DNA from 4 places in the Kitasatospora sp. NPDC091276 genome. Region 4 is predicted to be linked to each of the others. Evidence: riboswitches for the same ligand, from Rfam matches in the RefSeq annotation. Region 4 holds a riboswitch; each other region holds the start of a gene.

Region 1 (7,419 bases), on a different contig from region 4:
CGCCGACGAGACGGTCGTCGGGGCCGCCCTCGACACGCCTGCCGAGCAGTTGCCGTGGGGCCACCGGCTCCGCCTGGAGCGGGTCGTCGACCTCGCGCTGTGGCTCGACCACCACCGCCCCGCCCTGGCCCTCTGACAGTGATGATGTGACTGGTGGTTCTGCTGATGAGTCTGACTCGCCCTCTGACTGACGTCCTCGCCAGGAACGCGAACGCCCTTCGTGGCCCGACGGTGGTCGGGCCACGAAGGGCGCAGGACGGGGCGGACGCGGCCGACCCCGTTCCTGGTCGAAGGAGGAGCCGGCCCGGGCGGGCGGGTCAGCCGGTCTTCCCGACGCGGGTGGCCCAACGCTGCTCGACGTTGCTGAAGCGCCAGTAGGCGAGTGCGCAGGCCCAGACGACGACGAACATGCCGACGAGGATGTAGCCGACGTTGTCGAGGCTGATATCGGCGATCCAGCCGGTGACGGGGTCGGTGAGGTCGAGCTTCTCGTGCAGCACGCCGACCAGTTCGATGGTGCCGATGACGAAGGCGACGGCGATGGACAGGCCGGTGATGGTGAGGTTGTAGTAGACCTTGCGGACCGGGTTGGAGAACGCCCAGTGGTAGGCGAAGTTCATGAAGGTGCCGTCGAGGGTGTCGAACAGGCTCATGCCGCAGGCGAAGAGCAGCGGCAGGCAGATGATGGCGTACCAGGGCAGGCCGGAGGCGGCGCCGGAGCCGGCCATGACCATCAGGGCGACCTCGGTGGCGGTGTCGAAGCCGAGGCCGAAGAGCACGCCGACCGGGTACATCTGGCCGGGGCGGCGGATGGACTTGGTGAGCTTGCCGAGGATGCGGTTCATGAAGCCGCGCTCGTCGAGGTGCTTCTCCAACTGCCTCTCGTCGAACTGGCCGGCCCGCATGGCCTTGTAGACCTTGTAGATGCCGGCCAGGGCGATCAGGTTGAGCGCGGCGATGAGGTAGAGGAAGGTGCCGGAGACGCTGGTGCCGATGACGCCGAGCCACTGGTGGGCGGTGGACTGGCCGTCGACCAGGGTGCCGGCGATCTGCGCGCCGCCGGCGACCAGGGCGGCCATCGCCATGACGATACTGGAGTGGCCGAGGGCGAACCAGAAGCCGACCGAGACCGGGCGCTGGCCGTCGGCCATCAGCTTGCGGGTGGTGTTGTCGATGGCGGCGATGTGGTCGGCGTCGAAGGCGTGTCGCATGCCGAGGGTGTAGGCGGTGATGCCGAGGCCGACGCCGAAGGCCTGGTTCCCGATCGTGTAGTGGTTGGGCGCGACGAGCAGGAACAGCATGCCGAAGGCGACCACGTGCATGGCGAGGATGACGCCGAGCAGACTGGCGGTGCGGACGGTGTCCCGGCGCTGCCAGCGCGGGGGCAGGGGCAGGGCGGATGACGGGGTGTCGTCGGTGAGGGTCATGACGGGCGGCCTCTCCAGCTCCTCGATGGGGGCACCCCCGGCGAGGTCGGGGGAGTCGTGCGCGCCGTGGCCGGTCTCCTGGCTGGGGGATGGACAGTTCTGCCCGCGTCCGGGCAGGGCTGAGCGCACCCCGCGGCTCGTCTTCCCGTGCGCCGTACGGCACCGGTGACTGCCCGCAGTGGCTGCGGGCGCGCCGGGGGCACTTCCCGTTCACAGTGGCGAGGGCCGCGCCGGATTCGGCCCCTGAGGAGCTGTCACCGGACTTCCCGAACACCACGGCGGGGAACACCGTAGGGGCTCGGACAGTCAGTCGACAAGGCTGCGCAGTTGCGCATATGTTGCAATAACGCAAAGTGCTGACAAAGCCGTGACGAGGGGGAAGGGCAGCACATGCCCGAGGCAATCGATGCCCGAGCGGTTCAGGCTGCCGTCGCTGCGGTGGCCGACCGTGACCAACTGCGCGCTGTCGCCGAGAGGTTCGCGCTGTTGGCCGAGCCCGGCAGGCTGGCCTTGCTGGCGGCGATGCACGCCGCCGGGCCGATCCCGGTTTCCGACCTCGCCGGCGCCTGCGGTATCAGCCCGACCGCCGTCTCCCAGGCCCTCCGCCTCCTGAGGGCCTCCGGCGTGGTCTCGGCCGAGCGGGACGGGCGAGTGGTGCGCTACCGGCTCCGTGACCAGGGCGTCGCCCGTCTCCTCGACGAGACCCTGCCGAGGCGCGCCTGAACCGGGAGCGCCTCGGTGGCGGAACCCGGCAGCGAACGTGAGGGGAACACGCACCGGTGTCCCGGTGGGGACGGGTCGCATGGTCGGCGAGGCCGAAGGGCCTCCCCGGGGCAGGTCCGTTTCCTGACCGGGGAGGCCGGGGGCGTCAGCGCTGGGCGGTCAGGGGCGCGTAGGCGTCGGGGCGGCGGGTGGTGTTGAAGGGGAAGAGTTCGAGCCAGTCGTGGCGCTGGTCGAGGTCGAGGTCGGCGACCAGGACGGCGGCCTCGTCGCGCGGTGCCCGGGTGAGCACGCGGCCGTACGGGTCGACGATGAACGAGCTGCCGTAGAAGGTGAGTTCGCCTTCGGTGCCGATGCGGTTGGGGACGACCATGAAGGTGGCGTTGGCGATGGCGTTGCCGGTGATGACCTGCTGCCACAGCGGCTGGGTGTCGAAGCCGGGGTGGCCCGGCTCGGAGCCGATGGCGGTCGGGTAGACGAGCACGTCGGCGCCGGCGAGGGAGTAGGCGCGGGCGAGCTCGGGGAACCACTGGTCCCAGCAGGTCGGCAGGCCGATGGCGGCGTCGCCCACCTCGGCGAGGGGGAAGGCGTCCTCGCCGGCCGGGCCCTGGCGGAACCAGGTGTCCTCGTAGTAGCCCTCGGTCACGGGGATGTGCAGCTTGCGGGTGCGCTGCACCAGGGTGCCGTCGGGGGCGACGAGGATCGCGGTGTTGTAGCCGAGGCCGTCGGGGCCGTCCGGTCCGTCGGCCTTCTCGAAGAGCGAGGCGTGCACGTGGATGCCGTGCTCGCGGGCGGCGGCCGCGGCGAACGCGAAGGTCGGGCCGGTGCGCAGGTCCTCGGGCTCGACGGCCTGCGGGTGGTCGGACTGGCGCAGCACGGCGAAGTACGGGGAGAGCGTGAGCTCCTGGAGGGCGACGAGGGCGGCGCCCTGTTCGGCGGCGAGGCGGATTCCCTCCAGCAGGCCGGCCCGGTGCTGCTCGGGGTCCGCGTGCCAGCGCTGCTGGACGAGGGCGACCCGCAGGGCGGCGCGCCGGGGCGCGCGGGTGCGGGCCGGGGACGCGGGCGGGTTCAGGGCGGTGATCAGGCGCATGGCGGGTCCTCGGGTCATCTCGGGTCATGGTGTCGGGAGCAGGCCGAAGCCGTGCCGGAACGTTCCGGCACGGGTGACCCTAAGCGTTGCCGGAACGTTCCGGCAAGGGGGTGCGAGGAGCATCGCAGGCGCCCGGACCACGGGTGGCCTCCGGTTCTGCGTCTAGACTTCCGGGCTGTGACCAGCCGATCCGTGACCCTGTTCGACGTGGCCCGGGCGGCCGGGGTGTCCAAGAGCACCGCCTCCGACGCCCTCCTCGGATCCGGCCGGGTGGCCGAGGCGACGCGTGAACGCGTCCAGGCCGCGGCCCGAGAGCTCGGCTACCGGCCGAACTCGGCGGCGCGCAGCCTGCGCCGCTCCAGCACCGGGGCAGTGGGCCTGTACCTGCCGCGCACGGCGACCCGCCTCGACTACTACATGAAGCTGGCGTTCGGCGCCGTCGAGCGAGCCCGCGAGGACGGCCTCGACGTGGTGCTGCTGGCCCCCGGGAAGGCGGCGGAGGGCGGGCTGGCCGCCCGGGTCGACGGGCTGATGGTCATCGATCCGGAGGTCGACGACCCGGCCGTGCCCGGTCTGCTGGCCGCCGGCGTACCCGTGGTCACCGGGGAGCGCTACCTCGGAGGCGGGGCCGCACCCAGCGGATCGGTGGTGTGCGACAACGCCACCTCGCTCGCCGCCCTGCTGGACCACCTCGCGCAGCGCGGCGCACGCCGCCCGGCACTGCTGGCCCCCGGCCCGGGATCCGACTGGGCGACCGCCCTGCGGGCCGCCGCCGCCGACTGGACCGGGCGCCACGGCGTCGAGGTCGCCGTGCGAACGGTCCCGTTCGCGGCCACGCCGACCGAGGCCGAGGCCGCCACCACGGACCTGCTCGCCGGCACCCCGGGCCTGGACGCCGTGGTCTGCGCCCCCGACGGCGCGGTGCCCGGCGTGCTGGCAGCCGTGGCCCGGGCAGGCCTGCGGGCCGGAACCGAGGTGCTGGTGGCCGCCTGCGTCGACGGCGCCGCGGCACGCGGGTCGAGCCCGCAGGTGACGGCGGTGGACCTGCGCGCGGCGGAGTACGGCCGCGAATGCGCGGCCCTGCTCAGCGACCTGCTGTCGGGCGCGGCGGAACCGGGCGTGGTACGGACCCACGCCTGGGAACTCCACGTCCGGGCTTCCACCGCCGGTCGCGGCTGACACCGACCCGAACGGATACCGACCCGAACGGATACCGACCCGAACGGACACCGACCCGAACGGACATCGACCGCGGCCCCGGACGACGACCGGGCGTCCTCGTCTCCGGGGTCGGGGGCGAATGCATTCGTTCGGGTGGATTGGCACCGATAGCGGCAGGTGGGGCGCGGTCCGGCCGCCATGATGCCGTCACGGAACGACCACCCGTTGGGAGCGCCTCACCATGACGACGGAAGGGCGGACCACCACCGAGTCCGGCGACGAACCACTGGACCTGGCGGATCAGGAGCTGGTCCGCGATCCGTTCACCTCCTACGCGCACATCCGCGAACGCGAGCACCTGGTGCGGGGCCGCGTCCGAGGCGTCGACCCCATGTGGGTGGCGACCCGCCACGACGACATCCGCACGATCATGAGCGATCCCGACTTCACCATCGACGCCGCGACCGTCCCCGGCGCGAAGGTGGCCCACCGCACCGAACAGACCTGGCAAGCCCGCGGCATGTACGCGGGCCACGAGAAGTACCTGCGTGCCGGGATCTTCGACTCGGACGGCTCCGACCACCGTCGTCTGCGCGGCCTGGTCGCCGCCGCGTTCTCCCCGCGCCGCGTGGCCGCGCTGCGCCCCCGGATCGAAGCCATCGCCGCCGACCTGCTCGACCGCCTGCCGGACCACGCCGAGGACGGCGTCGTCGACCTGATCGAACACTTCGCCCGACCGCTGCCCATCACCGTCATCTGCGAACTCATCGCCGTCCCCGAAGCCGACCGCGACCGCTGGCGGAGCCGCAGCGCCACCCTGGCCGCCGGCACCTGCGGCGAGGAACTGGGCGACGCGCTCGCCGGAATGGTCGCCGACGCCCACCTCCTCGTCGGCCTCCACACCGCGGACCCGGGCGACGACCTCATCTCCGAACTGCTCGCGCCCCACCACGACGACCGCCTGAGCACCGACGAGCTCGTCTCGCTCATCACCAACCTGGTCGTCGCCGGGCACATCACCACCGTCAACCTCATCGCCAACAGCACCGAAGCGCTCCTCGCCCACCCCGACCAGCTCGCCCTGCTGCGCGAGGACCCCGCCCTCATGCCGCACGCCGTCGATGAACTCATGCGCTACTGCGGGCCCGTCGTGCGCGCGCTGCCCCGTTACGCCACCCGCGACACCACCGTCGGCGCCACCCCGGTGTGCGCCGGAGAAGCCGTCCTCCCGATCGTGTCCGCGGCCAACCGGGACCCCGCCGCCTTCGCCGACCCCGACCGCCTCGACCTCGGCCGCACCCGCCACAGCAAGGAGCCCCACCTCGGTTTCGGACACGGCGCGCACCGCTGCCTGGGCGCGCACCTCGCCCAGGAGGAGGCCGCTGTCGCCCTGGCCGCGCTGTTCAGCCGGGTACCCGACCTGCAACTCGCCGTCGACCCGGGGCACCTGCAACGCGGCACCAACCCGCTCAACTGGCACCTGAAGACCCTCCCCGTACGCCTCCAACCCCCGAGCCACACGGTGTCGCTCTAGCCCACGCCGGTCGCGTCTGCGGGCGGACCTGGCCGACGCGACTTAGCTGACCGGTGACTTCTCAGCCGTCCTCCCGAACGGTGCGGTAACCCAGCGCGCGGGCCAACGCGGCGACGGTGTCGAAGTTCGCGGTGGGCGAGAGCGCGGAAACTATTCGGCGATCGAGCGGGGCGTCCGCTAGCACGGCCGCCACCGCCTCCCGGTCGACGGACTGCTCGTGGTAGTCCTCGGCGTAGTCCACGAACGCCTCCGTACCGTCGGCGCCGGTGAGCAGGCCGAACAGCCAGTCGGCGCCGTCCGTCTCGCCGTCGGCGAACTCGACCGGCCCGCACCGCCAGTCGGTGCCGCCCGTCTCGCGCCAGGCGCACACGGTCGCGTCGAAGAAGCCGTCGAGCTGGAACTCCGGCGCCTGCGCGTAGTGCGCGAGCGGGCCGGGCAGTCCGTCGAGCAGGCCGGGCCAGTGCGCACGGTCCTCCTCCCGCCACGGGGTGGCGTCGCTCTCGTGGTCGAACCCGTAGAGGAACACCCCGGCCGGGTCGAAGACGATCGCGTACTGGTCACCGGAACCGTTGTCCATGCACGCCAGATCGACGCCCGGACGCCACCCGGCCACGTACGAGTGGTCGGGTGCGTAGGGGGCGGAGACGATCGAGTCCAGCAGCGCGAGCGCCCGGCAGCGGGCGCGCAGCTCGTCGGGCCCGGGCAGGGCGGCCAGCAGGTGGTGAACAGTCATGGCGCACACTCAACAACACGCCACTGACACTCCCGGTCCGCCCGCACGGCGTACGAGACGTACGGGGCGCGCGGGCCAACAGCCGGCTACGGCTTGCGGGCCAGTGCGCAGGAGATCAGCTGTTCCCACACCGTCGGAGCGGGCCTGTCCACGCCGTTCCCGGTGCCGTCGTCGTCCGGCGCGGGGTCCGGCCGCCACAGGGAGCAGGGGACCAGGCCCGGTTCGAGGAGCTCAAGGCCGTCGAACAGGCCGGTGATCTCCTCGTCGGTGCGCCAGCGGCCGCGGCCGAAGCTGCTCTGCAGCTTCTGCTCCATGAGCCGGGTCTCCTCGTTCCCGCCGGAGCGGAAGTGGGAGATGTAGACCTGACTGCCCGACGGCACCCGGTCCACCCACCAGCGCGCGAGCTCGGCGGGGCGTTCGGCATCGGTGAGGTGGTGCAGCACGGCGCTGAAGACGACGCCCACCGGCTCGTCGAAGTCGATCAACTCCTGTAGGCCGGGGTCGTGGTAGAGCTCCTCCGGCGCGCGCAGGTCCGCCCGGATCACGGTGGTGCGGTCGTCGGCGGCCAGCAGGGCCCGGCTGTGGGCGACCACGACCGGGTCGTGGTCGACGTAGACGACGCGCGCGTCCGGACGGTGCCGCTGGGCGACCTGGTGCACGTTGTCGGCGGTGGGCAGACCGCTGCCCATGTCGACGAACTGGGAGACGCCGTCGCGGGCCATGGCCGCCACGGCGCGAACGAGGGCCCCGCGAT
Region 2 (7,419 bases), on a different contig from region 4:
CCGGGTTCGCCGCCGCCCTGATGGCCAAGGACCTCGGACTCGCCGCCGGGGCCGCCGACGCCGCGGGCCTGCCCACGAACCTCGGACGCAGGGCGGCGCAGCTGTACGCGGACTTCGCGCAGGCCGACGGCGGCGCCGGCCTGGACTTCTCGGCGATCATCACCACCCTGCGGGAGGACGGCAAGTGACCGGCTACGAGACGATCCTGGTCGAGCGCAAGGGCCGGGTGGGGCTGATCACGCTCGACCGGCCCAAGGCGCTCAACGCGCTCAACACCCAGCTGATGAACGAAGTCGTGCAGGCGGCAACGGAGTTCGACCGTGCCCCGGAGATCGGCGCGCTGGTCATCACCGGCTCGGAGAAGGCCTTCGCGGCCGGCGCCGACATCAAGGAGATGCAGTCGCTCGACTTCGTCGACGCCTACCTCGGCGACTGGTTCGCCGCCTGGGACCGCTTCGCCGCGCTGCGCAAGCCGGTGGTGGCGGCGGTGGCGGGCTACGCGCTGGGCGGCGGCTGCGAGCTGGCGATGCTGTGCGACGTCCTCCTGGCGGCGGACACCGCGAAGTTCGGGCAGCCGGAGATCAAGCTCGGCGTGATCCCGGGCATCGGCGGCTCGCAGCGGCTGACCCGGGCGGTCGGCAAGGCGAAGGCGATGGAACTGTGCCTGACCGGCCGGATGATGGGCGCCGAGGAGGCCGAGCGGGCCGGCTTGGTCTCCCGGATCGTCCCGGCGGGCCAACTGCTGGCCGAGGCCCTGACGGTGGCCGGGACGATCGCGGCGATGTCCACCCCGGCAGCGGTCATGCTCAAGGAGAGCGTCAACCGCTCGTACGAGACCACGCTCGCCGAGGGCGTGCGCTTCGAACGGCGCCTGTTCCACGCCGCCTTCGCCACGGCGGACCAGAAGGAGGGCATGGCGGCCTTCGCCGAGAAGCGCCCGCCGGAGTTCCTTCACCGCTGACGGTCCGAGCGCTTCGCGGCGCGATGTGGCGCGATGCGGCGGACGATCCCTTGACCGGATCTTCTCCGTCTCGCCGTGACGGGCCGTCATGTTGTGACTCCGCCGCTGGGGGAAGTCCGGTCCGAATCCGGCGCCGACCCGCAACGGTAGGCCGCCGATCCGATGTCGGCGGCGAGCCCGGGTACCCGGCGGCGGAGGTGTGTCGTCCCCTCCTCCCGTCGTGGTCTGCGGGCCGGAGCTCCGAGGGCTGCCCGGCTTGTTGCCGCCGTCCTCCGGGCCCCTGCGTGCGGGCCCGGAAAGGCCCACCGTGTCCTCGTTCCGACGCCCCCTGCGCCTCTTCGCGATACCCGCGCTCGCCCTCGCCACCGTCCTCCCGACGGCCGCTGCCGCCCACGCGGCACCGCCATCGGCTCCGCGAGCGGTGAGGGAGTCTCACCATGCGGACGGCTTCCGTGAATTCCGCGTCGGCCCCGGCGGTTTGCCCCTAAGCTGGCGACGCAGCTGGTTCGTCCTGCCCGCCAGGCAGGACGTCGCAAGAGGGAACCCGGTGGGAATCCGGGACTGCCCCGCAGCGGTGAGTGGGAACGACCGCCGTCATACGCACTGGACCCGGGACGGGTCTGGGAAGCGATGGCCAGTAGGTACCGGACGCCGACAGGCACGGTGCGCCCACGAGTCCGAAGACCTGCCCGTTGCCCGCCCGCGGACCGTTCCGCGTGCGGATATCCCGGTGACCTCGTGGGCGGGTCGGCGACCATACCAGGCGGGTCCGGCACGTGCATCGACGTGAGCCGCCGCCCGGTTCGTCATCCCTTCGCGCTCTCGTCCCGTCCCCGGGTACTTGAGGAGCCAGACTCGCGAAGGAGAGTCCCTTGACCACGAAGTCCGCGGCCGCGGCAACCAGGGCCACCGTGTACGGCTACCCCCGGCAGGGCCAGGGCCGGGAGCTGAAGAAGGCCATCGAGGGCTACTGGAAGGGCACGGTCACCGCCGACGCCCTGCGGGAGGCGGCGGTCGGCCTGCGCCGGGAGAACTGGGCGCAGCTCGCCCAGGCCGGGGCCTCGGAAGTGCCCACCGGCGACTTCTCGCTCTACGACCACGTACTGGACACCACGGTCGCCGTCGGCGCGATCCCGGCCCGCCACCGGGCGGCCGTCGAGGCGGACGCGCTGGACGGCTACTTCGCCATGGCGCGCGGCACCCAGGAGGTCGCGCCGCTGGAGATGACCAAGTGGTTCGACACCAACTACCACTACCTGGTGCCCGAACTCGGCCCGGACACCGTCTTCACCGCGGACCCGGCCAAGGCCGTCGGGGAGTTCCGGGAGGCGCTGGCGCTCGGCCACACCGCACGCCCCGTGCTGGTCGGCCCCCTCACCTACCTGCTGCTCGCCAAGCCCGCCCCCGGTGTCGCCGAGGACTTCCAGCCGATCACCCTGCTGGACCGGCTGCTGCCCGTCTACGCGCAGCTGCTGGCGGACCTGAAGGCGGCCGGCGCCGAGTGGGTGCAGCTGGACGAGCCCGCGCTGGTGCAGGACCGCACCCCGGCCGAGCTGAACGCCGCCGCCCGCGCCTACCGTGAGCTGGGCGGCCTGGCGGACCGTCCGAAGCTGCTGGTCGCGAGCTACTTCGACCGCCTGGGTGAGGCCCTGCCGGTGCTGGCCAAGGCCCCGGTCGAGGGCCTGGCGCTGGACTTCACGGGGCCCGCCGCGGCGAACCTGGACGATCTGGCCGCCGTCGGCGGGCTGCCCGGCAAGCGGCTGGTCGCCGGGGTGGTCGACGGGCGCAACATCTGGATCAACGACCTGGAGAAGTCGCTGGCCACCCTGGCGACCCTGCTGGGCCTCGCCGAGCGGGTCGACGTCGCGCCGTCGTGCTCCCTCCTGCACGTGCCGTTGGACGCCGCCGCCGAACGCGACGTCGACCCGCAGATCCTGCGCTGGCTCGCCTTCGCCAAGCAGAAGGCCAGGGAGGTGGCGCTGCTGGCCCGGGGCCTGCGCGAGGGCACGGGGGCGATCGCCGCCGACCTGGCCGCCAACCGCGCCGACCTCGCCTCGCGCGCCAACTCGCCGATCACCCACGACCCGGCGGTGCGCGCCCGTACCGCCGCCGTCACCGCCGACGACACCCGCCGCGCCCAGGCCTACCCGCAGCGGGCCGAGGCCCAGCGCGCCCGGCTCGGCCTGCCGCTGCTGCCGACCACCACGATCGGCTCGTTCCCGCAGACCTCCGAACTGCGGGTCGCGCGGGCCGACCTCACGGCGGGCCGGATCGACGCCCCGGCCTACCGGGAGCGCATCGAGGCGGAGGTCCGGGAGGTCATCGCCTTCCAGGAGAAGGCCGGACTGGACGTCCTGGTGCACGGCGAGCCCGAGCGCAACGACATGGTCCAGTACTTCGCCGAACAGCTCACCGGCTACCTCGCCACCCGGCACGGCTGGGTGCAGTCCTACGGCACCCGGTACGTGCGCCCGCCGGTCCTGGCCGGGGACATCTCCCGCCCGCACCCGATGACCGTCGACTGGTTCGGCTACGCGCAGGGCCTCACCGACCGCCCGGTCAAGGGCATGCTCACCGGCCCCGTCACGATGCTCGCCTGGTCCTTCGTCCGCGACGACCAGCCGCTCGGCGACACCGCCCGCCAGGTCGCCCTCGCCCTGCGCGACGAGGTCACCGACCTGGAGGCCGCCGGCGCGGCCGTCGTCCAGGTCGACGAGCCGGCCCTGCGCGAGACCCTGCCGCTGCGCGCCGCCGACCGCCCGGCGTACCTGGCGTGGGCGACCGAGTCCTTCCGCCTCGCCACCTCCGGGGTACGGGCCGACACCCAGGTCCACACCCACATGTGCTACGCCGAGTTCGGCGCGATCATGACGGCGATCGACGAACTCGACGCGGACGTCATCTCGCTGGAGGCCACCCGCTCGCACATGGAGGTCGCCGGCGAACTCGCCGGGGCCGGCTACCCGCGCGAGGTCGGCCCGGGCGTCTGGGACATCCACTCCCCGCGCGTCCCGAGCACCGACGAGGCCATCGCCCTGCTGCGCGCGGGCCTCGCGGCCATCCCCGCCGAGCGGCTCTGGGTCAACCCCGACTGCGGCCTGAAGACCCGCGGCTGGACCGAGACCCGCGCCTCGCTCGACAGCCTCGTCGGCGCCGCCCGCCACCTGCGCGCGGAGCTCGCCGGCTGACCCCCCGGTGACGCGACCCGGCCGGGCCCCGCACGCCGTGCGGCGCCCGGCCGGGTCGGCCCGGGACCGTCCCCGGGCGGGCTGCCGCAACGGCGGCCCGGCCCGTTTCACCCGGACCCGGTTAGCCCGAGGTTCTGGTAGATCTCCGTCGTCACCGTGGAGAAGTTCATGGTCATGAAATGCAGCCCGGGAACTCCCTCGGAGAGCAGGCGTCGGCACATTCCGGTGGCGTGATCGATACCGATCGACCGGACGGCCTTCGGGTTGTCCTGCTGCTTCAGCATGCTTTCGGAAAGCTCGTCGGGAATGGCGGCGGTGGTCAGTGCCGGAATCCTCCGAAGTGACCGGATACTGGTCACCGGCATGATCTCCGGAATGACCGGAACGGTGCAGCCGGCCGATTCCAGTCGATCCCGGAAACGGAGGTAGCTGTCCACGTCGAAGAACATCTGGGTGATGGCGTAGTCGGCTCCCGCCCGGCACTTCTCGATGAAGTGCCTGATCTCGAAATCCCAGTCGGGGGACCTCGGGTGCAGGTCCGGGAAGGCGGCCACACCGACGCAGAAGTCGCCGGACTCCTTGATCAGCCGCACCAGGTCGGCGGCGTACTCCACTCCGTCGGGGTGGCGGTGCCAGGTGCCCAGCGGATCGCCCGGCGGGTCGCCGCGCAGCGCCAGGATGTTGCGAACGCCCTGGTCGGCGTAGTGGCCGAGAATGTTCCGCAGTTCGGCGACGCTGTGGCCGACCGCGGTCAGGTGGGCGGTCGGCGTGAGGGTGGTCTCCTGCGCGATGCGGCCGGTGACGTTCACCGTCCGCTCCCGTGTGGACCCGCCGGCACCGTAGGTCACGGAGACGAAGGTGGGGGACAGCGCTTCCAGGCGCCGGATCGCATTCCACAGGCCGACCTCCGCTTCGGCGCTCCGGGGCGGCATGAATTCGAACGAATAGGAAAGCCTGCCGGTCGCGAGGAGTTCGCGGATGGAGGTCGCCCGATCCGTCCGCGTGGAGGGAATTCCGAGTGTCATGGCAGGAGGTTAACCAGCCGGGCTCGCGGTAGTCCTCAAGTGTCCACTCTGTGATACGAATTCTCTCGGGGGTGCGAGTTGGGAGACGGGTGGGGCGGGCGGCACAATGAGTTCATGAAAAGACCTTCGCAGGTATTGTCGGGACTGCCCGGATGGGATCGGTGCGCGGTGATGGGAGTCGTGAACGTGACCCCCGACTCGTTCTCGGACGGCGGCCGCTGGCTGGACCCGGGGCGCGCGGTGGACCGTGGACTGCTGCTGGCCGAGCAGGGCGCGGACATCGTGGACGTCGGCGGGGAGTCGACCCGGCCGGGAGCGACCAGGGTGTCCGAGGAGGAGGAACTGCGCCGGGTCCTGCCGGTGGTGCGCTCGCTCACCGACAAGGGCGTCCTGGTCAGCATCGACACGATGCGGGCCCGGGTCGCCGAAGCGGCGGTGGAGGCCGGCGCCCGGATCATCAACGACGTCAGCGGGGGCCGGGCCGACGCGGGCATGGCCCGCGCCGCGGCCAGGGCCGGAGTGCCCTTCGTCGTCATGCACTGGCGCGGGCAGTCCGCCCACATGGACGAACTGGCCGCGTACGAGGACGTCGCGGCCGAGGTGATCCGTGAGGTCGCACGGCAGATGGACACGGTGGTGTCGGCCGGGGTCGACCCCGCCCAGGTCATCGTGGACCCGGGCCTCGGCTTCGCCAAACGCCGGCAGGACGACTGGGCGCTGCTGGCGTCGCTGGACGCCTGGCGCGTACTGGGGCGCCCGCTCCTGGTGGCGGCCTCGCGCAAGCGCTTCCTGGGCGAGTTGCTGGCCGACCCGCGGACGGGCGAGGCCCGTCCGGCCCGGGAACGCGACGCGGCCACCGCGGCGGCCAGCGTCCTGGCCGCCGCGCAGGGCGCGTGGGCGGTGCGGGTGCACGAGGTCCGGGACACCGCCGACGCAGTCCGGGTCGAGGCCGCGATCCGAACCAACCGGGTCTGAGAGAGGAAGTGCGGGCCATGCCACGTCCGACCGGGCGGAAGATCTACGCCCACGCCAAGCTGCGCCGACTGCGCCGCGAGCACGGCATGAACCAGGTCGAGCTGGCGCGCGAGCTCGGCATCTCGACCAGCTACCTCAACCAGATCGAGCACAGCCAGCGTCCGCTGACCGCCGCCGTGCTGCTGCGGATCGCCGAGGTGCTCGGGGTCGACCCGGAGTTCTTCTCCGAGGCCGAGGAGGAACGCCTCGGCACCGACCTGCGCACCGCGCTCGCGGACGAGGCCTGTGGCGGAGCCGTGCCGACGGAGGAGATCGCGGAGGTGAGCCGGAACCACCCGGAGGTGGCACGGGCCCTGGTCGCGCTGCACCGCGGCTACCGCGAGGCGCTCGCGCGCGTCGTCGACCTCGGTGAGCCCGGCACCGGGGCGGGCATCCGCCCGGCCGAACCCCATGACGAGGTCAGGGACTTCTTCTACACCCACCACAACCACATCGCCGCCCTGGACGAGGCGGCGGAGCGGACCGCGCGGTGCCTGGCGACGACGACCGCGGGCCGCACCGCCGCCGCGCTGGCCGCCCGCCTCGGCGAGCGGCACGGGGTGCGGGTGCTGGACGCCGACCACCGGCGGCCCGGCGACCTGCGGCGCTACGACCCGGCGGCCGGCACGCTGCGGCTCTCACCGTGGCTGGCCGACGGCCGGCGTGCCTTCCAACTCGCCACCCAACTGGCCCTGCTGGAGCACCGGCCGCTGCTCGACACGCTCGTGGCGGCGGCCGGGCCCGGCCTCACCTCACCCCAGGCCGCCGACCTGGCCAGGATCGGCCTGGCCAACTACTTCGCCGGCGCCCTGCTGATGCCGTACACCGCCTTCCACACGGCCGCCGAGGAGCTGCGGTACGACGTCGAGCTGCTCCAGGCCCGCTTCGGGGTCGGGTTCGAGACGGTCTGCCACCGGCTGAGCACCCTCCAGCGTCCGGGCCGACGCGGCGTCCCGTTCTCCTTCCTGCGCGCCGACCGGGCGGGCAACATCTCCAAGCGCCAGTCCGCGACCGACTTCCACTTCTCCCGCCTCGGCGGCACCTGCCCGCTCTGGACGGTCTACGAGGCCTTCTCCGCGCCCGGCCGGATCCTGACCCAGGTCGCCGAGATGCCGGACGGGAAGCGCTACTTCTGGATCGCCCGCACCGTCTCCCACGGCGGCTTCGGGCACCGCGCACCGCGCAGCGAGTTCGCCGTCGCGCTCGGCTGCGAGCTGCGCCACGCCCACCG
Region 3 (7,419 bases), on a different contig from region 4:
TCGAGTCCGGCCCGTGCTGGTTGAGGTCGCCGAACCCGGAGCGCTTCCAGCCGCCGAAGGTGTGGTACGCGACCGGCACGGGGATCGGCACGTTGACGCCGACCATGCCGGTGTTCACCCGGCGCGCGAAGTCCCGTGCCGTGTCGCCGTCCCGGGTGTAGATGGCCACGCCGTTGCCGAACTCGTGCTCGCTGGGCAGGCGCAGCGCCTCCTCGTAGTCGGCGGCGCGGAGCACGGTCAGGACGGGGCCGAAGATCTCCTCCCGGTAGATCCGCATGTCCGCCGTGACGCGGTCGAACAGCGAGGCGCCGAGGAAGTAGCCGCCCTCGTGCCCCTCCAGCCGGAAGTCCCGCCCGTCGACCACGAGTTCGGCGCCCTCCTCGACCCCGAGGTCCAGGTAGCCGCGGACCCGCTCCAGCGCGTCGGCGCCGACCAGCGGGCCGAAGTCCGCCGCCGGGTCGTCCGAGCGCCCGACCTTCAACGCGGCGATCCGCTCGACCAGTTTGGCCACCAGGGCGTCGGCGGTCTCCTCCCCCACCGGGACGGCCACCGAGATCGCCATGCAGCGCTCGCCGGCCGAGCCGTAGCCGGCGCCGATCAGCGCGTCCGCGGCCTGGTCGAGGTCGGCGTCCGGCATCACGACCAGGTGGTTCTTGGCACCGCCGAAGCACTGTGCCCGCTTCCCGTGCGCGGCGGCGGTGGCGTACACGTACCGGGCGATCGGCGTGGAGCCGACGAACCCGACCGCCTGCACCCGCGGGTCCTCCAGCAGGGTGTCCACGGCGTCCTTGCCGCCGTTGACCACGTTCAGCACGCCCGGCGGCAGCCCGGCCTCCAGGAACAGTTCGGCGAGGCGCAGCGGCACCGAGGGGTCGCGCTCCGAGGGCTTGAGGACGAAGGCGTTGCCGCAGGCGATGGCGGGTGCGGCCTTCCAGAGCGGGATCATCGCCGGGAAGTTGAACGGCGTGATGCCAGCGACCACGCCGAGCGGCTGGCGCATCGAGTACACGTCGATGCCGGTGCCCGCGTTGTCGCTGAACTCGCCCTTCAGCAGGTGCGGGATGCCGGCGGCGAACTCCACGACCTCCAGGCCGCGCTGGACGTCCCCGTGGGCATCGGCCACGGTCTTGCCGTGCTCGGCGGACAGCAGCCGGGCCAGTTCCTCCTTCTCCTGCTCGACGAGTTGGAGGAAGCGGAGCAGGACGCGGGCGCGTCGCTGCGGGTTCCACGCCGCCCACCCGGGCTGGGCCTGCGCGGCGTCGGCGATCACCGCCTCGACCTCGGCCCGGCTCGCCAACGGCACCCGGGCCTGCACCCGGCCGGTGTTGGGGTCGTACACGTCGCCGAAGCGACCGGAGGTGCCGGCGGTGGGCTTGCCGGCGACGAAGTGGGTCAGTTCTCGGACCATCGGGTTCCTTCTCTCGACAGGGTGGGGAGAGGAGGAGGATCGGAGGCCGCCGCGGGTCGGCGGGCGCACGGTGGTGCGCCCCGCGGCACGGGCGTGCGGCGGCGGAACGGAACGTCAGGGCGTGGACGCCCCGGCGGCCGTGGGCACGGGACGACCAGGAGCGGCAGTGGAGCGGGAGCAGCCCGGAGTCATGCGTGTCGTCTCCATCCTCGTGGAAAACACGGAACACCCGCGGCCGGTATCCTGACTCCCGGATCACCGCACGCCCCCAGGCCTTCCCGGCTGGCTGCCAGTGGCCTTCGTCTGCGAGGACGAACTCCCCGGTCACAGTGGCGGGACCGTGCCGGACTCACACCGGCTTCCCTGACACCGCGGACCTGTCGTCGACCATATAGTTGGACGTCCTAGTAAGTCCAGAGGCCCGCACGCGCGTTGCGCCATCGGGTTTCCGCCGCGCCGATCTCCTGCCCGACGCGGTCGCCGCACAGCCGCACAGCCGCACAGCCGCACACCATTCGCCGGCCACCCCTTGCCGGAACGTTCCGGCGTGGCTACATTTTCACCACGCCAGCAAAGCTGACTGAACTTTCAGTTATATCGCAGGGCCTTCACCGGCACCTCCGTATCAGCGCCAGAGAACAGAAGGAACACCCGTGACCTCGTACGCCGTCCTCACCTCCTTCGGCTCCCCGCTCGGCTCCCCCGGCCGCACCAGGCCGGCCGAACGCGCGCCGCTGCGCGTCGGGCTCGTGCAGATGCGCTGGTACGCCGACCCGGCCGAGCACGACGCCCGGCTGCGCGAGGGCGTGGCACTCGCCGCCGCGCAGGGCGCGACGATGGTGTGCCTGCCCGAGCTGACCCGCAGTCCCTACTTCTGCAACACCGACGACCCGCTGGGGGAAGGCGCCGCCCGCCACCTGGAGGACGTCGAGACGGGGCCCACCACCCGCCTCGCCGCCGAACTCGCCGCCGAACTCGGCATCAGCGTCCACGCCTCCCTGTACGAGCGCGCCGAGGACGGCGGCCTCGGCTACAACACGGCCGTCTGCGTGGACCGCGACGGCACCCTCGTCGCCAGGACCCGGAAGAACCACATCCCGGCCTTCCCCGGCTACCGCGAGGACCTGTGCTTCCGCCCCGGCGACAGCGGGTTCCCCGTCCTGGCCCACCAGGGCGCCGCCTTCGGCTTCCCCACCTGCTGGGACGAGTGGTTCCCCGAACTCGCCCGCGCCTACGCGCTCGGCGGCGCCGAAGTCCTCGTCCACCCCACCGCCATCGGCTCCGAGGTGGACCTCCCGGACTTCGACACCCGGCCCATGTGGGAGCACGCCATCAGCGCCAACGGCCTCGCCAACGCGCTGTTCATGATCGTGCCCAACCGGATCGGGACGGAGGGCCGGTCCACCTTCTACGGCTCGTCGTTCATCTCCGACCCGTACGGCCGGATCCTGCTCCGCGCCCCGCGCGACCGGCCCGCCGTCCTCGTCGCCGACCTCGACCTCGACCAGTGCCGGGACTGGCGGGAGTTCGGCCTGCTGCGCACCCGCCGCCCCGAGCTGTACGCCCCGCTGACCGCGGCGAGCCGCACCGACGCCTGACCGGACGCCCCGGCGCACCCACGCCGGGGCGTCCCGCCGCCCCGAGTCGACGTGCCGGGACTGACGCCAACTACCTTTTCCAGTAGCGTAGTTGACGTAACCGCCGCGCCGGCCTCAGGTGGTGGCCGTCGGAGCGGGCGAAGCCGCACCGGCGGACGGCGGGGCCTGACAGGGCAGGACGACCATCACACTCACACCCTGGCCGGGCTTCGACGCGCCCGCCGAAACGGTGTAGCCGTCGGACTCGTGGACGGCATCGAACTCCCAGGTGGGCGGGGTGGACTGAGCGTCCGCACCGGACGCCGACGAGGTGATCTTGAAGCCCTCGCCCGCCAGCTTCTCCCGCAGCGCCCGCAGCACCTCGGGACGCTGGTCGTCCGTGGCCTTCAACAGGTTCCCCGAACTGAGCTGGTACGCCTCGCCCTCATCGGCGATACCCAACCCCCGCCCCTTGCACCTGTAGTAGCCGATGAGCTTGCCCCACGGATCCCGCTCGAGGCCCGTCAGCTCGCGCACGTGGTCCTGGACCCGATCCGCCCGGGCCAGCGCCTCCTCCCGGGACTCGACACGTGTGGGCTCGCTCGGCGTTTCCCGCCCTCCACCCGGCGACCCCACGGATGAGCACGAGCCGAGCACCAGGGCGCCCGACACCATCAGCACGACCGCGCAGGCCGCCCGTGCGGCCGCCCCGGCCGGCACGGCCGTCGATCTCTTGAACAAGTGCAGTACTCTCCCCCGCTGACAGGTGTGTGTTTTGCCATCCGGATGCTACGGCACCACCGGAGAGGCTCCGCATGTGCCGAAGCGTGACAGCCGCCACCAAGGCGCGCGGGGTCGCCTGCCAAGCGCTACCCCGGTGAAGGCGGAGGGCTGGATGAGGGCGAGGGAGCGGACGGGGCGGGACAGGTCCGGCTCCCGCGAGCCGAGCATCCGTCAGCGGCATCGGCCGAACGGGTGGGCACCAGTGGCGTCGGACATCTTGTGCGTGCACGACGGCAAATCGCCGTGCGTAACTGTGCGCGGGTCCGGCGGCCACACGGTCCGCCGTACGCGCCGACGGCCGCAACCCGCCCAGCCCCCTCCCCGCCCCGCACCCCGAACGGAGCCGCCCGCCCATGCGCACCCCCACTCTCGCCGCCCTCTCACTGGCGATCGCCCTACCCCTGACGGGGCTGGCCGCCACCGGCACCGCCGCCGCCCAGTCCTCCGCCTCCCGAGGGGTTCCGATCACGGAGTGCGAGGGCGTCCCCAAGGTCCGCGATGCCGGCGCCGAGAACTACCTCTGCACCCGGAAGGAACTCGGCCCGGTCACCCTGCCGACGGACTCCGTGCTGACCAAGCTGCTGGCGGGCTACGACCGGCTGGGCGGAGTGACGCCGGTGCGCTTCCTGGACTGGTACCGGGACTGGAGGGGGTGGAAGTACCCGGACCACAACGGCTTCACCGACAACAACGGCACCCTCGACATGGCCGTACAGAGCATGACGGAGCACCAGAAGCTGGACCGCTTCGGGAACAGCGCCTACGGCTCGTTCCTCGCCCCCGGCGGCACGCCGTTCCCCCAGCGAGCCCTTCCGCCGGACTCCCTCAACGGGGGCGAGGACAACTACCACTGCTTCGAGGTGCAGAGGCCGTTCAACGTCCAGCAGGGGCACATCGCGGGCGCGTTCTCCCAGCCGGGCAACGGACTCCAGCAGTGGCTCGACCCGGCCCTGAAGCCGGGCGACATCCCGGGCACGTACGACGTCGCCGGCCTCATCACCGCCGGGTACCTGACCGAACACGCCGCCGACAAGGACTTCTGCCAGTCGAGCCAGAACGACGCCTGACCCCCACCCGGCCGGACCTGGCTGCGCACGCCCGGCAACCGGCAACCGGCCCGCCCCGCCCTGCTACGCGCTCGGCGGGGCTGCCGCGGCAGTCGGCACGGGCCTGTGGCCTGCGGCGACACCGGGAAGAACGGCTAGTCGAAGGATGGGCTGACCGAATCGGAGAGTCCGACCGCATCGAGGTCCTTCGCCAGCCAGTTGTAGGCGAGAGCCGTAGCCGGAGTGTCCCCGAACACCCACAGGGCCTCACGGACGACGCTCCGGCTGGACCATGCGGCCGATTCGGGGCGGAGGTGGCGAAAGTCGGCCTGGCCGTCGACGGAGCCGGACCACGGCCAGGAGTCGGGCTCGGCACGGACGTCCTCCACCCGGGTGACGTCGACGTGCGACGAGGAACCGAGCGGCAACGGGACAACGACACGCGAGAACGTGGGCCCGAAACCCCAGCCACGGTCGGTCCCGGCGGGGGGCCAGCTGATCTTGCAGGCGAACCGCACCGGCAGCGCACCACCGAGGAACAAGGTCCGCCGGACGGGAGACAGGTACTGCGCGACGATGTCCTCGTAGATGGAGAGGGCGCCGGAGTAGACCTGTCCGACCAGGTCGATCAGCACCTCCTCGCTGTACGCACTCGAAATGTCGCCCGACATCTGCTCCAGCGGGACATCCGGTACCGGGTAGGGGCGGCGGATCAATCCGTCACGCGTGATCGGGAGGCTCTGTTCGACGCACTGGTCGCGGAGTTCCGCCAACTGCGACCTCGACACGACCTCGCCGCGCCGGAACCGCAGCAGGACGGCGTCCGGCGCGTGGCGGAAGATCTCGTCGATCGTGGAGACGACGTCGGGGATCGGAACGGGACGGTGCGCCCATGTGCCACGCTGGTCGGTCAGCAGCCGGGCGAGGCTCCAAACCTCTTCCAGACGCGCGGCCGGGTTGTCCGGCAGTGGAAAGGCCCTGTGCTCCAGCACCTGTGCCATGCTGCTCTTCACCCAGGACAGGGAAAGCCGCCACGGCCAGGCGGGGACATCGGACGCGACGGTCACCGAACGGAGCGAGGTGATCCTCAGCCCGTCCACTTCGCCTCGTTTCAGGTCCGGCGGGGCAGTGGTCTCGAAGAAGCGCTCACGGCCGTCGAAGGCTGCGGGGTCGGCGAACACGAGGCCGAGACTGCTGGAGCTCTCGGTGCCTGATCCGACCCCGATGGGGACCCCTCGGCCGGTTCCGTCCGCGCAGCTGAGCAGGGCGCTCGCGCGGCCGACTCCGCCGAGCCAGGCGTCGAGCGTCCCGGACAGGCGCCGGGCGCATTCGAGGGCCTCGGGGTGCGCGACCGTCGATCCGTGCCCGAAGCTCGGGACGGCCTTTTCGGTGATCCATGCGGCCAACCCGGGGTCAACGGCCGTCAGATCGCTCAGCAGCGACGTCACGCGGTCCCAGGGGCCGCTGGAGACGACGAAGGTCAGAGCGTCCCGCCACCGGTCCCGGCGCTGTGGGGAGAACTCCACGAGCTCCGGCAGTCCGTTGTCCAGGACGTACTGGCCTCCGAAGTACTGTCCCAGCACCGGGAGGGCGAAGGTGAGCGTGCGCTGCCGGTGGACGACCAGCCTGGTCCGGACGAGTCGGAGCTGTTCCTCCCTGGTCCCGGCCTCGCCTGCCGGGACGGCGCCACCGGAGTCCAGGGTGAGCCGGCCGAGCCGGCCGAGCAGGGTGTACGTGTCGTCACCGAGCCCGGGGGCCCGCGCGAGCGCCCGTTCGACGAGGGCGGCGAGGAACTCCCCTCGTGAGTGGGGTACATCGGAGCCGGCCTTCCGGCAGTCGGCGGCGATCAGCGCGAAGAGCGGCCGGTGCAGTGCGTCGCGGATCTCGGGGTTGGAGTGCCACGCCAGCGCCCGTGGTGCCCCCACCCTGTCGAGGAGGTCGCGGAGTTCGGTGTCCGAGAGTGCGGGCAGGGTGAGACAGTCAGCGCTCTGAAGGAGGCTGTCGGGGCGGCTGGTGGCCAGGACCTTCCGGCCGGACGCGCTGTAGACCCAGGCCCGGAGGTCGTCGAGGATCTCCGCCGAGCGCCCGGCACCGAACTCGTCCAGGCCGTCGAGGAAGACCGTCACCTGGTCGTGGTCGCCGGGGAACCGCGCAAGCTGTTCGTCGAGCGCTCGCAGCAGGTCGGGCCCACTCGACTTCACGGTGAGGTGGACCGGCAGCGGCGCGCGGAGGTCGTCGATGGCCCGCAGCGCCGACGTCCGGTACTCGCGTTCCAGGGCAACGGTCTTCCCCGAGCCGAAGTCGCCCGTCAGAACGGCGATCCTGCGTCCGCTGTGGAATCGCCCGAACTCCCGGCACACGCCGACGGCACCGTCGTCGGCCAGTTCCTCCGCCTGTTCGGGTGCCAGCCCCACGGCGATCCAGCGCGTCACCAGCCGTCCCCGGCTGGCGGACAGGCCGGCGAGGAGCGCGTCCCTCCTGGCCGGCCCACTCGGCGGGTCGTCGCCGGAGGCCGCCCGCCGAACGTGGCGCGCGGCGGCGGCAGCCTCGCGATCGAGGCCGATCGGGCGAGCGAACCCGTCCTCGGACGAAGGGAGTTCGGACC
Region 4 (7,419 bases):
AGCAGGTTCACCTCGTCGATGTAGAGCACGCCGCGGTGCGCCTTGGCGAGCAGCCCCGGCTCGTACGCCTTGACGCCCTCGGCGAGCGCCCGTTCCAGGTCGAGCGAGCCGACGATCCGGTCCTCGGCCACGCCGACCGGCAACTCGACCAGCTGGGCGGGGCGTTCGGACGCCGAAGGGCGGTCGTGCGGCCCGTCCGGGCACTGCGGGTCCGGAGCGGCCGGGTCGCAGGCGAACCGGCAGCCGTCGACGGCCGCGAGGGTCGGCAGCAGGCCGGCCAGCGCGCGCACCATGGTCGACTTCGCGGTGCCCTTCTCGCCGCGCACCAGCACGCCGCCCACGGCCGGCGAGACCGCGTTGAGCAGTAGTCCGAGCCGCAGGTCGGGCATGCCGACGATCGCGGTGAACGGATAGCGGACGTCACTCATGCATACTCCCCAGGTGCCCCGGGCGCCAGGAACGGCAGCGATCCGGCCGCCGGCACCCCGCCCTCGATCAGCTTCCACAGCGCGTCGGTGTCCGCGTGCTCCTCGATCAGGTCGCCCAGCCGGTCCAGCCGGGCCTCGCGCGCCTCGGCGAACGAGGTGTCCGGCGCCGGCACGAACGCCCGGCCCGCCAGCGCGGCGACCTCGCGCAGGAGTTCACGGCGGAAGCCGTCGTTCTCCAGCGCGCCGTGCCAGGTGGTGCCCCACACCGGGCCGACCCGGCAGCCGTCCAGGCCGTGCCCGTCGTCATCGGAGAAGAACGGCTCGCCCCCCTCCACGGCCACCACCCCGTGGTGGATCTCGTACCCCTCGACCCGCTGCCCGTACGCCGTGCCGACCGGCCGCGCCAGCACCTTCTCGGCGCCGAACCGCACGTGCGTCGGCAGCAGGCCCAGGCCCTCGACCGAGCCGGCCCCGGACTCCACCTCGTCCTCGATCCCGCGCGCCAGCATCTGGTAGCCGCCGCACACCCCGAGGACCGGCAGCCCGGCCGCCGCCCGCGCCTTCAGCGCCGGCTCCAGGCCGCGTTCGCGCAGCCAGGCCAGGTCGGCCACGGTGGCCCGGGTGCCGGGTAGCACCACCAGGTCGGCGTCGGCCAGTTCCTCCGGCCGGGTCACCCAGCGCACCAGCACGCCGGGCTCCTGCGCCAGCGCGTCCAGGTCGGTGAAGTTCGACAGCCGGGGGAAGCGCACCACGGCCACCCGCAGCACGTCCGCCCCGAGCGGGCCGCGGCCGTCCACCCGGTCCACCACCGTGGACAGGTCCAGCGAGTCCTCGGCGTCCAGCCACAGGCCCGGCAGCATCGGCAGGGTGCCCAGCACCGGACGGCCGGTCAGCCCGTGCAGCATGTCCAGGCCGGGCGCCAGCAGCCGCGCGTCGCCGCGGAACTTGTTGACGAACCAGCCCGCCACGTGCCGCTGGTCCTCCGCCGACAGCAGTGCCAGCGTCCCGTACATCGCCGCGAAGACGCCGCCGCGGTCGATGTCCCCGACCACCACCACCGGCAGCCCGGCGGCCGTCGCCAGGCCCATGTTGGCGATGTCCCGGTCCCGCAGGTTGATCTCGGCGGGCGAACCGGCGCCCTCGCAGACCACCACCTCGTAGCGGCGGCGCAGATCCGCCAGGCACTCCAGCGACCGTTCCAGCAGGACGGGCTTGCGTTCGCGGTAGTCCAGCGCGCCCACCTCGGCGACCGGCCGGCCCAGCAGCACCACCTGGCTGCGGCCGTCCGCCCCCGGCTTCAGCAGCACCGGGTTCATCGCCGCCTCCGGCTCCACCCTGGCCGCCTGCGCCTGCATCGCCTGCGCCCGGCCGATCTCGGCGCCGTCGGCGGTGACGAAGGAGTTCAGCGACATGTTCTGCGCCTTGAACGGCGCGACCCGCACCCCCTGCCGGGCCAGCCAGCGGCAGATGCCCGCGGTCACCACGCTCTTGCCCGCGTCCGAGGTCGTCCCGGCGACCAGCAGTGCGTTGCTCATGCCCTTCCCCTCCACCGTGTCGTCAGCAAGCGCAGCGCGACGTGCCCCGCGACCGTCGTACCCAGGGCCAGCGCGCCCACCCGCCGGGAGAGCACGCAGGCCCGCTCGATGTCGTCCACCGTCACCGGCCGCAACTCCGCGCCCAGCACCGGCCGGTGTTCCACCCGCTCCCCGTACTGGAGGGTCCCGCCCAGCCGGACGCCCACCGCGCCGGCGAAGGCCGCCTCCGCCTGGCCCGCGTTCGGGCTCGGGTGCGCCGAACCGTCCCGCCGCCAGACCCGCCAGGCCGTTTTCGGCTGCGGCGCGGCGGCCACCGTGAGCAGAGCCGTCAGCCGGGCGCCCGGCCAGCCCGCCACGTCGTCCAGCCGCGCCGAGGCCCAGCCGAACCGGGCGTACCGCGGCGAGCGGTGGCCGACCATCGCGTCCAGCGTGTTCACCGCGCGGAACGCCAGCAGTCCCGGGGTGCCCGCCAGCGTGCCCCAGACCAGCGCGTTCACCACGGCGTCCGCCGTGTTCTCGGCCACCGACTCGACCACCGCGCGGGCGATCTGAGGCCCGTCCAGCGCGCTCGGGTCCCGCCCGCACAGGTGCGGCAGCCGCTCCCGCGCGGCCGCCAGGTCGCCCGTGGCCAGCGACCGGCCGATGGTGCGCGCCTCCCGGGTCAGCGAGGTGCCGCCCAGCACCGTCCAGGTCGCGGCGGCCGCCAGCGCGGCCCGGCCCAGCGGACGCCGGCCCACCGTACGCTCCAGGGCCACCGCGCCGGCCGCGACCGCGCCCACGCACAGCGCCGTGTATCCGGCGCCGGCCACCCGGTCGTCCTGCCACACCCGCCGCTCCAGCCGGGTCGCCGCACCGCCGAAGACGGCCACCGGGTGGCCGCGCCGGGGGTCGGCGAAGCGGGCGTCCGCGGCGAAGCCCGCGGCGGCGCCGAGCGCGAACGCGGCGGCGCGGGTCAGCGGGCGCACGGCGGGTTCGGCGGAAGGCCGCGTGGGGTCCGGCGGGGCGGGGCAGCCTGCATCGCGTGCGTGTCCTCACTCAGGGTCCGCGCCCTGGATCGACGTACCGGGGGCGAGAGTCTCCTGGCTTCCGGGTCGGACGCACCCCCGGGCCTTCCAGCGGCTTCTGACGGTCCGCCGTGGCAATGTTCCGAGCGTGCTCCCCGGTGACAGTGGCGGGACCGCGCCGGACTCGCACCGGCTTCCTCTGCATGCCTCCGTTTGGCCCCAGGATCCCATCACGCGGCCGAACCGGGAGTCAACCGAGGTCACGGAGGGGTTGGTCACACCTCGGAGCCCCGTCGCCACCTCCGATCCGCCCGCCCCGCCCTGCCTGACGCCCGCCCAGCCCGAGGCCCCGCCGTGCCCCGGACGGCCCAGCCCGGTGGCCGCCCGCGCGGCCCCCCGGTGAACTGGTGCCCGGACACCGCCCGGACACCGTCCGGTCCAAGACCAGCAGAGCGGGGAGCGATATGCGTTGGGGAACCGCGGCCGTCGTGGCGGCCGCCGTCGTCGGCGCCGGGGCCGCCGGGGCCGCCGTCCTGGTGATCGGCCGCCGGGCCTCCGAACGGCTGGTCCACCCGGCGAGCGCCGCCCGGGAGTCCGGCCCCGTCCTGGTGCGGAGCCTCGCCGCGGGCCGGATCACCTTCAACCGCCGCCCCGAGAGCCTGCGCCCCGGCCGCTGGGCCGTGGAATGGGACGACCACGGCCACGCCGTCGTCGAGGACGTCCTGCACAGCGACGAGAACGGCGTCACCCGCCGCCTCGTCCGCGCGGACCGGGGCACCCTCACCCCCGGCACCGAGGTCCGCTTCACCCCCCGCGTCCACCTCGGCGACCCCACCGAGGCGCTCGGCCTCCCCTTCACCGACACCGCCGCCGACGGCGAACTCGGCGCCCTCCCCGCCTGGCGCCTCGACGGCAAACGCGGCACCTGGGTGATCCTCGTCCACGGCCCCGGCGCCGACCGGCAGCAGACCCTCCCGGTCCTCCCCGTCCTCGACCGCCTCGCCCTGCCCGCCCTCGCCGTCACCTACCGCGGTGACCAGGGCGCCCCGGCCTCGCCGGACGGGCTCGGCCACTTCGGCGAGACCGAGTGGCGCGACGTCGAGTCGGCGGTACGGCTCGCCCTCGACAGCGGCGCCGGCCGGGTCATCCTGTACGGCTGGTCCCTCGGAGCCACCATGGCCCTCCAGACGGCCTCCCGCTCCGCCTGGGCCCATGCCATCAGCGGCCTCGTCCTGGACTCGCCGGTCCTCGACCTGCCCGCCACCGCCCGCCGCGGCGCCGCCCGGGCCGGCTACACCGGCGCCGCCGCCGAGCTCGGCGCCCTCGCCGCCGAGGGCCGCACCGGCGTCGACCTCGCCGACTTCAGCCGCATCGCCGAGGGCGCCGACCTGCGCGTCCCCACCCTCGTCCTGCACAGCCCCGACGACCAGGTCGCCCCCTTCCGCGCCGCCGAGCGCCTCGCCGCCGCCCGCCCCGGTGTGGTCAGCCTCCGCCCTTTCCCGGGCGCCGACCACGCCACCCTCTGGAACTCCGCCCCCACCCACTACACCGAACTCCTCCGCCGCTGGCTCACCCCCCTTCTCTGAACCCAGCCCCCCCCGCGCGAGAAGTCACACCCGCGGGGCCTCCGTACGGAACCCGGACCTCACCTGTCGGCCACGGAGTGTGACCGGCCGGGCGGGTAGCGCGACCGCCGCCGCAAGGGTCGAGCCGTGATGGCATGACCCCGCCACCTGTTTCCGGCCAGGCGGTTTGCGTCTGTTGCCCGATTGTTGCCCGATCTTGGGGAGGTGCCGTCGACGGCCGCCCGTCCGTACAGCCAACCGGATGTGACAGAAGGCCGGTACAAGGGGAAGACTGCTCGACGTGACGTCTCGGAATCCGCGCGACCGTGATGCCCCGCTCCCTCCGACGATCGGTACTGGTGCGACGGTGACCCGTCTCCCCGGTACGGCCCACCGGCCCGCCGCCGGCAAGCCGGGCGGGGCCGGGGTACCCCGCCGACGAGGGCCCGCTGCGGCGCCCGGTCGGGGGAGGGTTCCCGTACCGGAGGGCTTCCCCGCGCCGGCCGAGCTGGCGCCGCTGGCCCGCCGGATGCTGGTGGACGCCGTCCGGATCGCCCGCTGGGCGGGGGACCTGGAAGAGGTCGACAAGCGGGGCGAGCTGCTGCCCGATGACGCCCGTGCGGCGGGTCGGGCGCTGGCCATGACGGTCGGCGCCGCCGCCAAGGCGTGGGGGCAGGCGCTGCTGGTCGGCCTGGTGGAGGCCAGGGACGGCGGTGCGGTCCCGGGTTGGCGCCTGCACGCCTGGGAGCACGACGACGAGGCGGTCGTCCGCGGCTGGTCGGCGCTGTTCGACGCCTGGACGCTGCTCGCCCCGGTGCCGCCCGCCGCCCTGCGGGGCGTGTTCGCGGTGCTGGCCGGCCAGGCGGTGGACCAGGCGCCGCAGCTGCTGTCGTTCCTGCACCTGGTGGCCGGTCCGGTGTCGGACGGCGAACTGCTGGAGCTGCTGCGCCGGGGGCTGGACGAGCGCCGGGTGGGTGGCACGGACGGTTCGGGCCTGTCGCCCGTGCCACACGCCGCCTCGGCGGTCTCGGCGGTCCGCGGCACGTGCCGGGAGCCGCAGATCGACACCCCGCCGTCGCCGGCGGACGTGGCCGCGGTCCTGGACTGGATGCTGGACGGCCTGGCGGCCGTCGGGGCCGTGGTCCGCAGGGACGAGGCCGCCGAGCTGTCGCCGCTGGGCCACTGGGCGGTGCGGGCGAAGCTGGAGGAGATCTGCACGGTCGCGCAGACCGCGGCCGGGCACATCGAGCAGAGCGCCTTCGAGCTGCTGAACGCCTGCGCGGACTACTCGCCGGGCCCGGCGCGGGCCGAGTTCCGCGCCTGGGTGGCGGCCCGTCCGGCCGATCGGGCGGTGGCGGAGCTGCTGGACGCGGCGCAGGGGGACGACGCGCTGGTGCGCGGGCTGGCCTTCGAGGCGCTGCGGGTGGCCGGCGGCCCGGCCGAGCAGGCGGTGCGGGCCTCGGTGGACGAGCCGGTGCTGCGCCCGTACGCGCTGTTGTGGCTGGCGGAACGCTCGGACGAGGGCGTTTCGCCGGCGGACGTGCTGGGGGCGGAGGACGCGGCCTGGCTGTGGGTGGACACGGCTGCGGCGGTGCTGGACCACGGCGAGACGGAGCTGCTGGTGGGCCACGTCGAGGGCGCCGCGGCGGGCGACCCGGTGCGGTTGTTCGCCCGGGCCCGGCAGTCGGGGCACCCGCGGGCGGCCTCGGTGCTGACGGCGGTCTCGGGCGTGCACCCGGATCCGGGCGTGGCGCGGGCGGCCCGCCGCTCGGCGTTCAGCGTGCACACCGGCGGCGCGTAGCAGCGCCCGTCGAAGAACGAGCGCGACGAGGAGAAGAGCGGGCACGACGAAGAGGGGCCCGGATCCGACTGGATCCGGGCCCCTCTCGCGTACGGGAACGACTCAGCCGAGGCGGGACTCCGCCCGCCTGGCGCGGACGTCGCCGACCTTCTGTCCGACCTTGCGCCGGATGACCAGCAGCGGGGCCATCGCGGCGAGCGTGATCTGGGCGAAGGCGCCGACGTGCATCAGGGCGTCGCCGCCGGGCAGGCCGGTCGCCCAGGCCGCGAGGCAGCCGATCGAGACGACGATCCAGCACAGCGTGGCGGTGGCCAGCAGCCCCTGGGGCTTGGGGTACTCGATCCGGCTGACCATGAGGTACGCGGCGCCGAAGATGGCGAGCAGACCGGGCAGGAACGGCGGGTCGAGCAGCACGATGGCGATGACCGTCATCGCGCCCATCGGGCAGGGCATGCCCTGGAACACCCCGGGCCGCATCTTGACGGCGGAGAAGCGGGCGAGCCGCAGGACGACCGCGAGCAGGACGGTGATCGCGATGAGCGCCGAGAGCTTGCTGTTGGAGCCCTGCGAGACCATGCCCCAGACGGCGACGAAGTAGGCCGGCGCGATGCCGAAGCTGATCAGGTCGGCCAGGTTGTCCAGTTCCGCTCCGAGGGCGGAGGAGCGGAGCTTGCGCGCCACCAGCCCGTCGAAGAGGTCGCACATGGAGCCGATGAGCAGCAGCGTGACCGCGGTGGCGGCGCTGTGCCGGTCGGGTGCGGCGTCCGGGTTGGTGATGTGCGGGACCAGGACCCCGGTGGTGATCGAGTAGATCGCCAGGAAGCCGCAGACGGCGTTCCCCAGGGTCAGGAAGTCGGCGGTGGACAGGTGCTGGGGAGAGCGCGGGGCGCGCAGCTCGCGGTCGCGGGCCCAGCGGCGACGGCGCAGGGCCGTCTCCTCGTCGTCCAGGCCGACGATTGTCTCAGGATCAGTCACGGTCAAGGCGCGTCACCCCGGCTGTGGTCTTCTGGCCGACCTCGACGCCGACCTCGACGCCGGCCGGCAGGTAGGTGTCGACCCGGGAGCCGAACCGGATCAGACCGATCC

The links. A riboswitch is a leader RNA that binds a small molecule or an ion and turns the genes downstream of it on or off. The one in region 4 is predicted to bind cobalamin.
Region 1: it holds a riboswitch for cobalamin, as region 4 does, so the genes downstream of both, AB0O19_RS15005 (HoxN/HupN/NixA family nickel/cobalt transporter) here and AB0O19_RS07975 (cobalamin biosynthesis protein) in region 4, are expected to answer to the same signal.
Region 2: it holds a riboswitch for cobalamin, as region 4 does, so the genes downstream of both, metE (5-methyltetrahydropteroyltriglutamate--homocysteine S-methyltransferase) here and AB0O19_RS07975 (cobalamin biosynthesis protein) in region 4, are expected to answer to the same signal.
Region 3: it holds a riboswitch for cobalamin, as region 4 does, so the genes downstream of both, AB0O19_RS14915 (CoA-acylating methylmalonate-semialdehyde dehydrogenase) here and AB0O19_RS07975 (cobalamin biosynthesis protein) in region 4, are expected to answer to the same signal.

Annotation. Positions count from the first base shown of each region.
Region 1 covers NZ_JBFBFU010000010.1:141,733-149,151, forward strand. Annotated here, with positions in the region: gene asnB (asparagine synthase (glutamine-hydrolyzing)) at 1-136, shown strand, start outside; gene AB0O19_RS15005 (HoxN/HupN/NixA family nickel/cobalt transporter) at 318-1,427, opposite strand; cobalamin riboswitch at 1,478-1,720, opposite strand; gene AB0O19_RS15010 (metalloregulator ArsR/SmtB family transcription factor) at 1,818-2,150, shown strand; gene AB0O19_RS15015 (nitrilase-related carbon-nitrogen hydrolase) at 2,296-3,237, opposite strand; gene AB0O19_RS15020 (LacI family DNA-binding transcriptional regulator) at 3,415-4,416, shown strand; gene AB0O19_RS15025 (cytochrome P450) at 4,640-5,932, shown strand; gene AB0O19_RS15030 (hypothetical protein) at 5,994-6,665, opposite strand; gene AB0O19_RS15035 (SAM-dependent methyltransferase) at 6,752-7,419, opposite strand, start outside.
Region 2 covers NZ_JBFBFU010000010.1:121,947-129,365, forward strand. Annotated here, with positions in the region: gene mmsB (3-hydroxyisobutyrate dehydrogenase) at 1-188, shown strand, start outside; gene AB0O19_RS14935 (enoyl-CoA hydratase) at 185-961, shown strand; cobalamin riboswitch at 1,048-1,169, shown strand; cobalamin riboswitch at 1,447-1,669, shown strand; gene metE (5-methyltetrahydropteroyltriglutamate--homocysteine S-methyltransferase) at 1,834-4,149, shown strand; gene metF (methylenetetrahydrofolate reductase [NAD(P)H]) at 4,257-5,174, opposite strand; gene folP (dihydropteroate synthase) at 5,289-6,149, shown strand; gene AB0O19_RS14955 (short-chain fatty acyl-CoA regulator family protein) at 6,167-7,419, shown strand, end outside.
Region 3 covers NZ_JBFBFU010000010.1:111,472-118,890, reverse strand. Annotated here, with positions in the region: gene AB0O19_RS14915 (CoA-acylating methylmalonate-semialdehyde dehydrogenase) at 1-1,408, opposite strand, end outside; cobalamin riboswitch at 1,624-1,815, opposite strand; gene AB0O19_RS14910 (nitrilase-related carbon-nitrogen hydrolase) at 2,062-3,006, shown strand; gene AB0O19_RS14905 (hypothetical protein) at 3,121-3,522, opposite strand; gene AB0O19_RS14900 (TNT domain-containing protein) at 4,122-4,835, shown strand; gene AB0O19_RS14895 (hypothetical protein) at 4,970-7,419, opposite strand, start outside.
Region 4 covers NZ_JBFBFU010000005.1:70,924-78,342, reverse strand. Annotated here, with positions in the region: gene AB0O19_RS07985 (putative cobaltochelatase) at 1-428, opposite strand, end outside; gene AB0O19_RS07980 (cobyric acid synthase) at 425-1,963, opposite strand; gene AB0O19_RS07975 (cobalamin biosynthesis protein) at 1,960-2,928, opposite strand; cobalamin riboswitch at 3,036-3,168, opposite strand; gene AB0O19_RS07970 (alpha/beta hydrolase) at 3,432-4,553, shown strand; gene AB0O19_RS07965 (hypothetical protein) at 4,900-6,333, shown strand; gene AB0O19_RS07960 (CDP-alcohol phosphatidyltransferase family protein) at 6,436-7,260, opposite strand; gene AB0O19_RS07955 (phosphatidylserine decarboxylase) at 7,301-7,419, opposite strand, start outside.